One region of the Alteromonas sp. KUL150 genome, then DNA from elsewhere that is predicted to be linked to it. Evidence: predicted binding sites of a transcription regulator. Region 1 holds the regulator's gene; each other region holds the start of a gene.
What was found. The regulator FliA, encoded in region 1, starts transcription of late flagellar genes. The targets are predictions, from matches to a motif close to CTAAAGNTNNNNNNNNNNNNGCCGATA.
Positions count from the first base shown of each region.

Region 2: GVO62_RS07185 (HAMP domain-containing methyl-accepting chemotaxis protein) is a predicted target of FliA. The motif match lies at 1,664-1,690, and genes of this name have one in related genera.
Region 3: GVO62_RS05985 (flagellar protein MotY) is a predicted target of FliA. The motif match lies at 762-788, and genes of this name have one in related genera.

Region 1 covers NZ_BLIJ01000050.1:88,279-92,756, forward strand. Annotated here, with positions in the region: gene flhA (flagellar biosynthesis protein FlhA) at 1-595, shown strand, start outside; gene flhF (flagellar biosynthesis protein FlhF) at 625-2,055, shown strand; gene GVO62_RS11980 (MinD/ParA family protein) at 2,061-2,927, shown strand; gene GVO62_RS11985 (RNA polymerase sigma factor FliA) at 2,924-3,655, shown strand; gene cheY (chemotaxis response regulator CheY) at 3,692-4,075, shown strand; gene GVO62_RS11995 (protein phosphatase CheZ) at 4,110-4,478, shown strand, end outside.
Region 2 covers NZ_BLIJ01000033.1:10,881-15,358, reverse strand. Annotated here, with positions in the region: gene rsmA (16S rRNA (adenine(1518)-N(6)/adenine(1519)-N(6))-dimethyltransferase RsmA) at 1-315, shown strand, start outside; gene apaG (Co2+/Mg2+ efflux protein ApaG) at 324-698, shown strand; gene GVO62_RS07190 (symmetrical bis(5'-nucleosyl)-tetraphosphatase) at 706-1,533, shown strand; gene GVO62_RS07185 (HAMP domain-containing methyl-accepting chemotaxis protein) at 1,834-3,858, shown strand; gene GVO62_RS07180 (SOUL family heme-binding protein) at 4,088-4,478, shown strand, end outside.
Region 3 covers NZ_BLIJ01000028.1:156,784-161,261, reverse strand. Annotated here, with positions in the region: gene rnt (ribonuclease T) at 1-579, opposite strand, end outside; gene GVO62_RS05985 (flagellar protein MotY) at 967-1,839, shown strand; gene glpQ (glycerophosphodiester phosphodiesterase) at 1,901-3,013, opposite strand; gene gloA (lactoylglutathione lyase) at 3,076-3,477, opposite strand; gene cspE (transcription antiterminator/RNA stability regulator CspE) at 3,967-4,179, shown strand; gene GVO62_RS05965 (hypothetical protein) at 4,319-4,478, shown strand, end outside.

The DNA of each region.
Region 1 (4,478 bases):
CAACGCCTATCAGTTACTTGGCCACGAGGAAGCCCAGCAGCTTCTTGATATGCTAGCCAAACAGCACCCTAAACTTGTTGAAGGTTTGGTACCTGATATTCTTCCGCTTAGTACAGTGGTGAAAGTACTGCAAACATTGCTATTTGAAGGTGTGCCTATTCGCGATATGCGAACCATCGTTCAAACCCTAAGTGAGTATGGTACTCGCAGTCAAGACCCTGATGTACTTGTATCTGCGGTACGTATCGCACTTAAACGACTTATTGTTCAAGAGATCACGCAAGGGGCGAAAGAAATACCTGTCATAACCTTGGCGCCAGAGTTGGAACAGATGTTGCACCAGTCACTTCAAGCAGGTGGCGAAGACGGTGCTGGTATTGAACCAGGCTTGGCAGATAAGTTGCAAAAATCACTGCAACAAGCCAGTCAGCAACAAGAGTTAGAAGGTGAGCCTGCTGTGCTTCTAACATCTGGCATGCTGAGACCGGTACTCTCTCGCTTCTTAAAATATTCGGTTGTTGGGCTTCATGTGCTGTCTTATCAAGAAGTTCCTGATGACAAACAAATAAAAATAGTCAGTTCGGTCGGTCAATAATCTGACGCTGGGTGATTGGAGAGGTTGCAATGAAAATTAGACGTTTCTTCGGCAAAGATATGCGTGAGGCGTTAAGCCAAGTTAAAGCAGAGTTAGGCAGTGATGCAGTTATCATGTCAAACCGCAAAGTGGCTGATGGTATAGAGCTTGTTGCAGCTTACGATAAAGAACCCGATGCAAAACTCACTGTTCCTAAAGCAGCATCAAAAGCCCCTGGTCAAAAGGCTACGCCAAGCTTGAGTGAAATAATTGGCGACGACGGTCCAGATAGCCTAAAAGCGTTATTAGAAAAACAGCATGGTGCTGCGGCTGCGACAGCCAATCCAGGAACATTATCTAACGTTGCTGAAATCCACACCCAGCAACGCCCTCAATCTATGTCAGCTAATGCAAAGCACGCCAACGAGATAGCGTCACATTTGGATTTTTCTGATGCATTTATTGATGATGTGGAAAGCCAGCAGAATGCTGGTCATCGTGCTCATGACTTACCCTTTCCTGACCACCAAGCCTCAAGCATTGGCGAAGCGCCAATGACACAATCGGCAGAACTTGCACAAATAAAAGAAGAGCTTGCGTCTCTACGGGACGTTCTGCAATACCAAGTTGCTGACCTTATGGAAGCAAAAAATAAGCGTCAAAAACCAGTTCACCAGTACTTGACCACGCGTTTAGTTGATATGGGGTTGAGCAATGCTCTCGCTAATCAGCTAATAAATTACACGCCAGCTCACTATAACGAACGTGACGCGTGGATTTATCTTCTTAACCTATTGGCTAATCGCATAAATGTGACGGGGAACGATATACTTAGTTCACAAGGTGCGGTTGCGTTGGTTGGTCCTACCGGAACAGGTAAAACAACAACAGTTGCCAAATTGGCAGCCCGTTATGCGCAAAAGTATGGTGCAGAGTCAGTCGCTATGATCACCATAGATACGTATAGAATAGCTGCCTATGAGCAGCTAGCGACATACGGAAAAATAATTGGCTGTACGGTAAGAAAAGCGCAGACTAGTGAAGAGTTAGCCGATTTATTATTCCAACTTCGTCATAAGCGACTAGTATTAATCGATACGGCAGGGTTTAGTCAGCGCGATAGTCGATTAATTAAACAGATTAAGCAATTTGACAACGGTCAAATGCCTAAAGTGAAAAAATATTTGGTGGCGCAAGCCAATACTCAATATCCTGCGCTTCAGAGAATCATCCAAGCGTATGATGATATTGAATTAAGTGGCTGTATTTTCACGAAGTTAGATGAATGCTACTCTTTGGGAGAGGTATTGAGCGCTGCCGTTGAGTACCAACTACCGGTTAGCTATGTCACCGATGGTCAGAAAGTGCCAGAAGACATTAAGATTGCAGAGGCGAAATCTTTAGTTTCCGCTGCTGCAAAGCTTTATAAAAAGTACGGTTTGAATCATACTAGTAGTAACAACGCAATTAAAACAGCATAAGTAGTATGATTGACGATCAAGCGAGTAGCTTAAGAAAAATGAAGCAATCACGGTTAATCAAGGTTATCGCCGTCACCGGAGGCAAAGGTGGCGTTGGTAAAACAAATATTACTCTCAATACCGCTATCGCTATGGCGAAGCAGGGTAAGCGAGTCATGGTACTTGACGCGGACCTCGGTCTGGCAAACGTTGATGTTATGCTAGGACTTCGCGTAGAGAAAAACTTATCTCATGTGCTTTCAGGTGAATGTACCCTTGACGATGTTCTCGTCACCGGTCCGCACGGGATCAAGATTGCGCCGGCCACCTCTGGCACGCAGTCGATGGCAGAGTTATCCCCAACTCAACACGCAGGTTTGATCCGCGCTTTTAGCGAGCTAAGAACGCCGATAGACGTGCTGATTGTCGACACTGCTGCTGGAATTTCAGACATGGTATTGAGTTTCTCGAAGGCTTCTCAAGATATCATGGTCGTGGTTTGCGACGAGCCTACGTCACTAACCGATGCCTACGCCCTAATAAAAATCTTAAATCGCGAACATGGCGTTTTTCGTTTCAAGGTAGTGGCTAATATGGTACGCGACGTGCGTGAAGGCCAAGAATTATTTAGTAAATTAAGTAAAGTGACAGGGCGTTTTTTGGATGTTGCACTAGAATTAGTGGCAACGGTTCCATTTGATGAAAATATTCGCAAAGCCGTAAGAAAACAAACGGCTATTGTAGATGCCTATCCAGGCTCTCCAGCCGCAGTGGCCATAACACAACTTGCTAGTAGAGCATTGTCATGGCCCATCCCGGCTCAGCCAGGCGGACATCTTGAATTTTTTATTGAACAACTTGTTGCAGAAAAAGCAGTAGGAAATCAGCGTTGAACAGCAAGGCAGCCGCTTATCAACAACAAACCGATAAGTCGCAGTTAGTCGAAAGACATGCGCCATTGGTTAAGCGTATAGCGCATCACTTGATGGCTAGGTTGCCTGCAAGTGTTCTTGTTGATGACCTTATCCAATCAGGCATGATTGGGCTTTTGGAAGCTGCACGAAATTTTGACGGCTCTAAGGGAGCTAGCTTTGAAACCTTTGCAGGCATCCGTATTCGCGGAGCAATGCTAGACGAAATACGCAAAGGAGACTGGACCCCTCGTTCAGTCCATCGTAACGGACGTGCTATTTCGGAAGCGATATCCCAAGTAGAAGGTGAGACCGGAAGGGATGCAAGAGATTCTGATATTGCTGAAAAGCTTAACGTAAGCTTGCAGGATTATCACCAAATGCTCAATGAAGTAAATGCCGGCAAACTTGTCGGAATAGAAGATTTGGGTGTGTCGGAGGACGTAATCACTACTGAGCAGAGTAGAGGCAGTGATGCGCCGCTGGAAGACTTGATGCAGGGCGCTTTTCAAAAAGCACTTGCCCAAGCGATTACAACGCTACCTGAACGGGAAGCGATTGTGCTTTCTTTGTACTATGATGAAGAATTGAATTTACGAGAAATTGGTGAGGTTCTTGATGTAAGTGAGTCAAGAGTCAGTCAAATTCACAGTCAGGCCATGTTAAAACTCAAATCACGAATGAAGTCGTGGCAGGCTGACGAAGAATAGAAATTAATAACAATTAACCCCTCATTGGAGGCTATTTTGGACAAAAGTATGAAAATTCTTGTGGTTGATGATTTTTCTACCATGAGACGTATCATCAAAAACCTTCTTAAAGACTTAGGTTTTGCCAACATCCAAGAAGCGGATGACGGAAGCACTGCACTGCCAATGTTGCAGCAAGGTGATTTTGACTTCGTTGTTACTGACTGGAACATGCCCGGCATGCAAGGTATCGATTTGCTTCGCGCAATTCGAGCAGATGACAAGCTTAAACATTTACCTGTTCTTATGGTTACTGCTGAAGCTAAAAAAGAACAAATCGTTGCTGCAGCGCAAGCCGGTGTGAACGGGTACGTAGTAAAACCCTTTACAGCAGCAACGCTAAAAGAAAAATTAGACAAAATTTTCGAACGTTTAGGTTGATCCAGACGCTCACCAGATAAATGAGGTTTACTGGATGGCAACGAATATAAACGTTCCAATTTCGTTGGAAGAAGCCAAGCAACTCGTTACTTATCTTGAAGAAGGTGATAACGCTTCAGCCAATGCCCTACTTGAAGCAGCATCAATGAAAGAAAACGTTGAGTTGTTTGCTGAAGTAGGAAAATTAACGCGTCAACTTCATGACGCGTTAAATAACTTTCAGATTGATGATCGCATTAAAAACTTAGCAACCGACGATATTCCGGATGCTCAGTCCCGCCTGACTTACGTTATTGAAGAAACTGAAAAAGCTGCTAATACTACTATGGATGCCGTTGAAGCGAGCATGCCAATAGCAGAAATGCTTTCAATGCGCATCGATAAGGTAATGCCAGAATGGAAA
Region 2 (4,478 bases), on a different contig from region 1:
GTTATCCCGGTACTGAATGTGCCGCCTGGTGCGTTTAAGCCACCACCAAAAGTCGATTCTGCGGTAGTGAAGCTTGTGCCACACCAGGCACCGCCTGTTGACGTTGAGTCTGTGAATACACTCGAACGTGTTTGTGCTCAAGCCTTTAATCAGCGCCGTAAAACCATACGCAACTCACTTAAAGATTGTTTAAGTGAAGATGAAATTCGTGAACTGGGTCTCGACCCTACTTGTCGCGCTGAAGTTTTATCACTCAACGATTTTGCCACACTGGCTAATGCAGTAACGGCAAAAGAGAGTCAACAAGAGCAATAGCCATATTCATGGATGTACTTGATATTAAGGTGCGGGTAAAAACCCGCCACCTCCCAGAACACCTTCCGTCAGATTCAAAGCAGTTTGCCTTTGCGTACCACATCACAATTGAGAACAATAGTGATAAAACCGTACAGCTTATTAATCGCTATTGGAAAATAACTGACGCAGATGGCAAGACGTCGGAAGTACAAGGCGCAGGTGTGGTGGGTAAACAACCCATATTGAAAGCTGGCGAGCAATTTGAATATACGAGTGGCGCAGTCATTGACACCCCAGTGGGTAATATGGAAGGCTATTACGAGATGGAGTTAGAAGACGGCGAGCGTTTTCGACTTCCAATCGATATATTTCGTCTAGCTATCCCTAGTATTCTCCATTAAGGATTTTATGTCTCACGAAAACACTTACGTTATTGGCGATATTCAAGGCTGCTATGATGGTCTTCGTCGCCTTCTTGATAAAGTTAAATTCGATGACACAAACGATACGCTTCTTGCTGTAGGCGACTTAGTTGCCCGGGGAGAAGACTCCCTAAATACGCTACGCTTTTTAAAATCCCTCGGTAAAAATTTTCATAGCGTGTTGGGCAATCATGATTTACATCTGCTCTCGGTAGTTAATGGCATACGAAAGTCAAAAAAGTCAGATAAATTAGAGCCACTGCTTAAGGCATCAGACTTACCTGAACTTGTTGACTGGCTACGACGCTTTCCGTTGGCAATGAAAATTGACGATCGCTCGGTAATGATACATGCGGGGCTTTATCCTAAATGGTCTATCGAACAAAGCATATCTCTTAGCGACGAAGTCAGCGAAATTTTGATGGCTGATAACTATGCTGACTTTCTGGAAAGCATGTACGGGAATACCCCCGATAATTGGTCTGAGAACTTAGAAGGCGCAGAGCGACTTCGCTTTATCGTAAATGCGTGTACTCGTATGCGATTTGTTTACGATAATGGCACACTCGATTTTAATAACAAGTCCCACCCTAGCGCCGTGTCTCATAGCACGAGCAACACAATCATGCCTTGGTTCGAGCGTAAAAACACTCAGCTTTCATCTGAACAACGGGTTGTTTTTGGTCATTGGGCCGCGCTTTCTGGCCAAACTAACAGCCATCAATTTATAGGGCTAGATACGGGATATGTTTGGGGACAGAGCATGACCTTACTGAATTTAGACAACTCATTACAAGTTGCAATCGACGCTTAAAAAACACAAAAGACAACTTTAATACCAGTCCGCATAGATAATTCCCCCCTTACCGACGCTACTTTTAAAAAATAACTGGTATTACCAGCTAAATTTTGCAAATTATTTTTATACTAAGTGACTAAATAAAATAAACATTAAGTTATTGTAGCCGATACAATTACGTCAGTTAGTAACGATGATGTTTAATTATCTTCTCTGCTTAAGAACAATACTGCAGCTTTTAAGCGCTATATTTTGTTGGCTGAGACGGGTAATATCGTTAGAGATAAAAATAAAAACACTCATCCAGGAGTTCCGATGAAAATAACGGTAGCCACACGCGTAATCGGGGGATTTGTCGCGATTAGCGCACTTCTAATCGTCATTAGTGTTGTTTCACTTTATAACCTCAACTCAATAGGTTCAGCCACTGAAGAAGTTAACGATGTTGCGCTTCCAACAGTAGCGGGCAGTAACGCGCTTAAAGCAAGCTTTCTTAACATGGGTCGCCTGACCTTTGAAAGCTACATTGAAGAGAATTTAAGTGAGTTGAAAGACAAAAGAACGGCTTTCAATTCGGCAAAAGATACCTTCGAAAGTGAATATAAAAAGCTAGCACTGGCAGTTAACAACGAGCCTGAACTAAAAAATACGCTTAGCTCAGTACGCGAGTCTTACGAGAGTTATATCACTAACGTTGAGGCTATGTATAAAAACCACCAAATGTACCTTGATTTGCGCAACACGATTCAAGACAGACTCGGTGACGCTGAAGATAATGCTGACGACGCATCAACGTATCTACTAGACTTTTCAGATTTAGACAGTGTTCAGCGCGACGCAAACCTTCGTAGGGCAGCCGAGGTTGGCGGTCAGCTAGAAACTTCATTGCTTTCTTTGCTAACTGTATCTTATGAGTACATTAAAACTCAGACAATAGTACGTTCACAAACCTTGGGGAACGAAGTTGATCTTGTGGTTGAGAAAGTGGTAACTCAGCTGAGCGACATGATGCAGACCGCGGGCGGACGCGACGATTCGGGCACGCTTGATGACATTAACGATCTGGTTAATAACGCAATTAACGCGATCAAAGCAAACGACGGGGTAATGCAGCTTCACGTTGATAGATTAGAGCGCAGAAACGACGCTGAAAAAGGGTTAAACGCGTCAGATGACAATATTGCACAAGGTGTTGTAGCTCTAGAAAACCTACTTACGCTTGCAGATAAAAAAGCATCGCATGTGGAAAGTCAGGTAAACGGTGCTATCACAACGGGTAACACCGTTGTAATTGTGGTGGTATTAATTTCTATCGCCGTGGCGGCAATTATCGGTTTCGCAACAGTGCGCGCTATCACACGCCCCCTTTATCGCGTAAACGAGCTACTTACTGTTGCTTCATCAGGCGACCTCACACATCGTTTAGATGACTCTGCACAGGACGAATTTGGTCTTCTAGCGCGAAACTGTAATACGCTAATTGGTAACCTAAAAGAGCTTATCACTGCGATTAACGTGCGAGCGGAGCAGTTAGCTGCGGCGTCAGAACAAACGTCAGCGGTTACGGCACAAACTACCCATTCTATTCAAGATCAAAAATCACAAATTGGCCAAGTGGCCACGGCGACGACAGAAATGCACTCAACGTCGCAACTGGTCGTTCAGAATGCTGAAGATACACTAAGCCAAATTCGCCATGCAGATGCAGAAGCGGAAAACGTTCGTAAGATTTCTCTTGAAAATAAAAACACGATTGAGATCTTATCTCGCGACGTACAGGAAGCTGCTGACGTTATCAATAAGCTTCATCAAGACAGTGCGAGCATTGGCGGGATCCTTGACGTTATCCGCGGTGTTGCAGACCAAACCAATTTGCTAGCGTTGAACGCGGCTATTGAAGCTGCACGTGCAGGTGAGCAAGGCCGAGGCTTCGCGGTAGTTGCCGATGAAGTAAGAACCCTTGCCAGCCGTACGCAGGAGTCAACCCAAGAAATCAATGCCATGATTGAAGTACTACAAGCTGGGGCTGAGAAAGCTGTAGCGGTAATGGATCAAGGTAAAGAACAAACCGCGGCCTGCGTTGCGCAAACTGAAAAAGCAACCCAAGCACTGGATATCATCACCGATGCGGTGCACAAAGCACATGACGTAAGCTCTCAAATTGAGCAGTCAGCGCGTGAACAGAACACAGTGTCGCAAGAAATCAGTGAAAAGCTCGAAACCATTGTTGGCATCGCTGAAGAGACTACAGCAGGTGCACAACAAACGTCTGAGTCTAGCCATGAAGTGGCTCGCCTTGCTGACGAGTTACAGCAGTCTATTAGGCAGTTTAAAGTGTAATCTTGCTCAACAGACTATTTTAAAAGGGGCGCGCGCCCCTTTTTTTGTTTTTAGCTTGCCGAAATCAATCCATCCATCTTCTACCGCTGCGCTTCACTGTAAATATAAATGAGCATAAAAAGCTGGAAACACGTAATAAGAATATGAGTTTCTAACTTTTTTAAATAATATGTTTTTACGTCGAATTAGCCTTATTTCTGCATTAACCGTTTTTTGGATACCGCTTTCCATGAGTCATGCCGAGCCTTCGTATTACAAAGACACAGAAACACTTTCTTACGCCGTCATCGAAACACTTTCTGACGATACGGAGATTAGACACTATGAAGCGTCTATGGCCGTAGAATCGTCTGGTAATCAAGACACCGGGGCTTTCAGGCTCTTGTTTAATTACATTTCAGGTGAAAACAAAACGAACACTGATGTGTCAATGACGTCACCTGTAGAGGTTGGCAATAATGCCACAAAGATTTCAATGACCTCCCCTGTAGAGATGTCATCGTCAGAGAAAATGATGTTTTTCTTACCGAGTAAATACAGTGCTGAGAACGCCCCTTTGCCAACCCATAAAGATGTATCTTTAGTCACCGTGCCAGAAAGAACGGTGGCTGCAATTCGGT
Region 3 (4,478 bases), on a different contig from region 1:
GCAAAATAATTCGGTAGTTTTCTGCGCGTCATACAGTGCACTGTGTGCTTCGTTTTGATCAAATTCAATGCCAGCAGCACGGCAAGCTTTTACCAGAACAGTTTGTCCTAGCGCCAAGCCAGCAAGGCTTGTTGTATCGAAGGATACGAAAGGGTGAAATGGCGTTCGTTTAATATTACAGCGTTCTAACGCAGCATTGACAAAACTCTGATCGAAAGTAGCGTTGTGAGCCACAATAACCGACCGCTGACAATCGGCATTTTTTTGCGCTTTGCGAATACCTTTACAGAGATCTTTCATCGCTTCACTTTCTTCGATAGCGCCTCGCAGAGCACAATTAGGGTCAATACCATTAAATTCTAGCGCTGCGGGCTCTAAATTCGCACCCTCGAAAGGATCGATATGGTAATGGAAAGTTTGATCCGGGTGCAAAATACCGTTGTCGTCCATTTTGACGGTTACCGCCGCGAGTTCCAATAGAGCGTCGGTACCTGCATTAAATCCGGCTGTTTCAACGTCGATGACAACGGGAAAATAACCTCTAAAGCGCTGGGAAAGAAGGGGCGGGTTAGCAGACATAAACACTCTTGTAGACTAGATTAGAAAAACAAGTTGATGACTTTAAATGTGCACCAACATGAGAACGTACGAGAATAATGAATTATCGCAAGGATGTTACTGAGTTGCCAGTTTCAATTTGAAGACTATCAAATGAAGATGAGATTAGTAGCTAAAACAAGAAAAGTGAATGGTATTAGGCGCTAAACTTTTCTACACTTTGGACGATAAACACATTATAGGTGGAACTACGCGCTGCCATATTTGCTATGGCGATAGTTTTTACTAAGGTAAATTGAGCTTGTTCGAGTTTACTTAGCAGCGTGGATAATGTGGCTTTCAAAAGGGTGAGGTGATGAAAAATGTAGCCTGCACCTGGTTTAGTTTGATTTTCGTAATGGTGTCGAAATGGTCTCGAAATTAAAATATATCGCGTTGATCGGGATGGTGAGTTCACTTTCCTCCCAAGCCGCCATGCGGCAGTATTCTGCGACAATAGAGAGCTCTAGCTGGCGTATCGATACCGACACACGCTTACAGTGTACGCTTAATCATGATTTGCCAGGATATGGTGAAGCCATGTTCACAAGCACCGCATCAAAACAGCTCAATATGGAATTTGAGCTGGATATGCATTTGCTGCCCAGTAAATTTGATATGGCTGCTGTTTATTCTGTACCACCAAAGTGGATGCCGGGCGTTGCACCTAAGCCTATTGCGGATATGTCGCTTCGGAAACAATATAATGGTGACCTGCCTAAAGACGCTGCATGGACGATGCTATCTGAACTAGAAAAAGGTTTTTGGCCCACCATCTATTATCAAGATTGGTACAATAAGTACGACCAAGTCAGTGTAGCGCTAAACGCAAGTAATTTTTCGAGTGTATATCGCGAATTCGTTAAGTGTGTATCTAATTTACTGCCTTTCAATTTTGACGATATCGCCTATACGGTACTGTCTTATCAAAACAACAGCACTGAGCTTACTAAGTACTCACAAAAGCGCCTTACTATGATAGGTGAGTATTTAAAAGAGGACAGCGAGCTAGAACTGGTGCTTCTTGATGGTTATACCGACAGTTACGGTGGCCGTTGGAACAATGAGCAGCTTTCTATACGCCGCGCTAATGAGGTCAAAAGTTACCTCACAACGCTTGGTGTGCCTGAAGATAGAATTAAGCTTACCGGTCATGGCGAAAAACGCCACATCGCGCCAAACGATACGAGAGAAAGCCGTGCGCAAAACCGACGAGTGGTAGTACGTCTGTCTAAATCTTAAGCGCTGGTTGGCTATTACCAACTTACCAAAGTATAAGAAATGGAGGGGAAAATTTCGCCCTCTACTTCTTGGTAGATCGCCATGACAAAACTGGGACTAAGTGATCAGTAAATACACCGTCAGCATTTACAACCTTATCAAGCATGTCTAGCACTTGCTCGCTTGTCATGCTGTCAGGCAAAGCGTCTTTTCGGTAGGTGTAAGGGTGGATCGTCAGCCCGTTTTTGTGAGCGAACTCAAGCCACTTTGCCGCTTCAATCTTCCCCTTTGCCATTGCTTTGTTATTCAGTAGGTGGCCTAACCATGGCCCTATACCATCAGCATAAGATGCTACTTCGTTCATACCTTCTTCAGAACGAACCCAATCATAGTCGGTGTCACTTTCGCCCCAGCTATTCTCGCCTATAAGCATCACCACTTTGCCTTTATAACCCAATGTTTCGCGAATGCGTTTCACTTCTTTAAAATCAAAACATTGAATATAGCTGTTGCTATTTTCCACACCGAAACCGAACGCATTGAGGGTGTCGATGACAATCTTACTCGCATCAACGCCTTCGTCGTGGTGAAAAGCAGGAGACTTAACTTCAGGATACACGCCAACAGCTGCTTCAAACTGGCGATTAAGCTCGCTGATAAGCTCAAAGTGCTCAGTTAATGTAGCAATCTTAAAATTCGCGTGTTTACCTTGGTATCTATCCTTAAATACGGGGGTACCGTTGCCACCTGTACGTTCATGTACTCTTAGTGCTCTCAATTCTGCAAGTGTAAAATCCCGTGCATAATACCTTCCGTCAGCACGGTGCCGAGCGGGAAATACGTCTTCAACATCGGTAACGGTTTCCAGATGAATATCGTGTAAAACAACAGGTATATCGTCTTTGGTAATGACTACATCTTGTTCTATAAAGTCGGGCCGCAAAGAGAAGGCAAGCGTAGCAGCTTCAAGTGTATGTTCTGGTAAATATCCTGATGCGCCGCGATGTGCAATAACCGTGAAGGACTTAGTAGCGTTTGCTTCATTAGTGTTAGCAAGTGGCGCACTTGATGTGAAAATGCTTGAACACACTAATAGTAAAGCAGGTAAAAGACTTTTCTGTATAGCCTTACCTTTCACACTATTTGAATAAACTAACTTTTTGTACTGCACAGTAGCACTACTCCATGTGTTCATTGTTATTTGCCTTTTCTCTTCTAAGCCTTTTAAATTATTAGGCCTCAGTTAAATCATTACTATCAGTGCTCGAGCGAGATAGATTTGTTTTGTATAAGTTCTATCGCATAGCCGTCGGGGTCACGGACAAAGGCTATCACGGTGGTGCCGCCCTTTACGGGGCCGGGCTTTCTATAAACGTCAGCGCCGTTTGCCGCTAAGTTTTCACAAAAGCTGTAGATATCGTCAACCTCAATAGCGATATGGCCATAGGCATCGCCTTTATCATAAGTGTTATCGCCCCAATTGTAGGTCAACTCAAGCACTGTGCTGTCAGACTCATCGCCATAACCGACAAATGCCAAGGTATATTCGTATTCCTTGTTCTCTGATTGACGAAGAAGGCGCATACCCATTAGCGAGGTGTAAAAATGAAGTGATGATTCTAAATTCTCAACTCGAAGCATAGTGTGAAGCATTCGCATAACAGATTCCTATTTTGCCGACACCGAAAGTAATGGCTTGCGGCGTACTGCATGATTATTGCGTGGTTAATGTCTCTCCATTCAAGCGAAAACACCGCATATCAATTAAGGGCTTACAGTGATATTTAGTTTGAGAACAGAGCAAAAAACACAACGCAGTGTGACTTTAATAAATAAATGTTAACCCTTTAAGACAGTTATACAATTTTTGTTGGTGAATTAAAGTCATTTAAAAGTTACATAGATACATTAATAAAACACGCGACTAAAAAATAAACGCGAAATGATTGGACATGACGATGTTTTACCTGTACCTTCTGTCTCGCTCTAGATATGTTATATGCTTTACCTAATACTGCGCTGTACCTTTCTTTATTCCTTCAAATTGAAGTTCTATTTAGATATACAACTGCTTTACTAGCTTGGTTATGTCTATTGCTATCGGTGATTTTCACCACAACATCAATTTTTTTAAAAAAGGTTTTTATTATGTCTAATTCAGTAAACGGCACAGTTAAATGGTTCAACGAAGAAAAAGGTTTCGGTTTCCTAACACCTGAAGCTGGCGGTAAGGACGTATTCGTACACTTCCGTTCAATCACTTCTGACGGTTTCAAAACTCTTGCTGAAGGCCAAGAAGTTAGCTTCGAAGTTGAACAAGGTCAAAAAGGTCCACAGGCTGCTAACGTAGTAGTTCGATAAGACCTTAACGCTTATCTACTAAATATGGGCTCTTTGACTCGCTGAGCGAGGCGCAGAGAGCCTACTTTCCGTTTTAAAATTTCTTAACACAACCTGCGAGGAATTCAAAACAAACTACATTTATAAAGAAGTTCTTAATATGCAAATCCAACATTCTGTATCTACATTCAATAGCGCGACATCTTCAGCGTTAATTTCAAATATCTCTACCAACAAAACCACTGTTGCTTTTAAAGAGGCAAATACCTATCGCCATGTTGTTCTCACTTCACGTGAAGAAGTTAGACGATTCGTTGCTG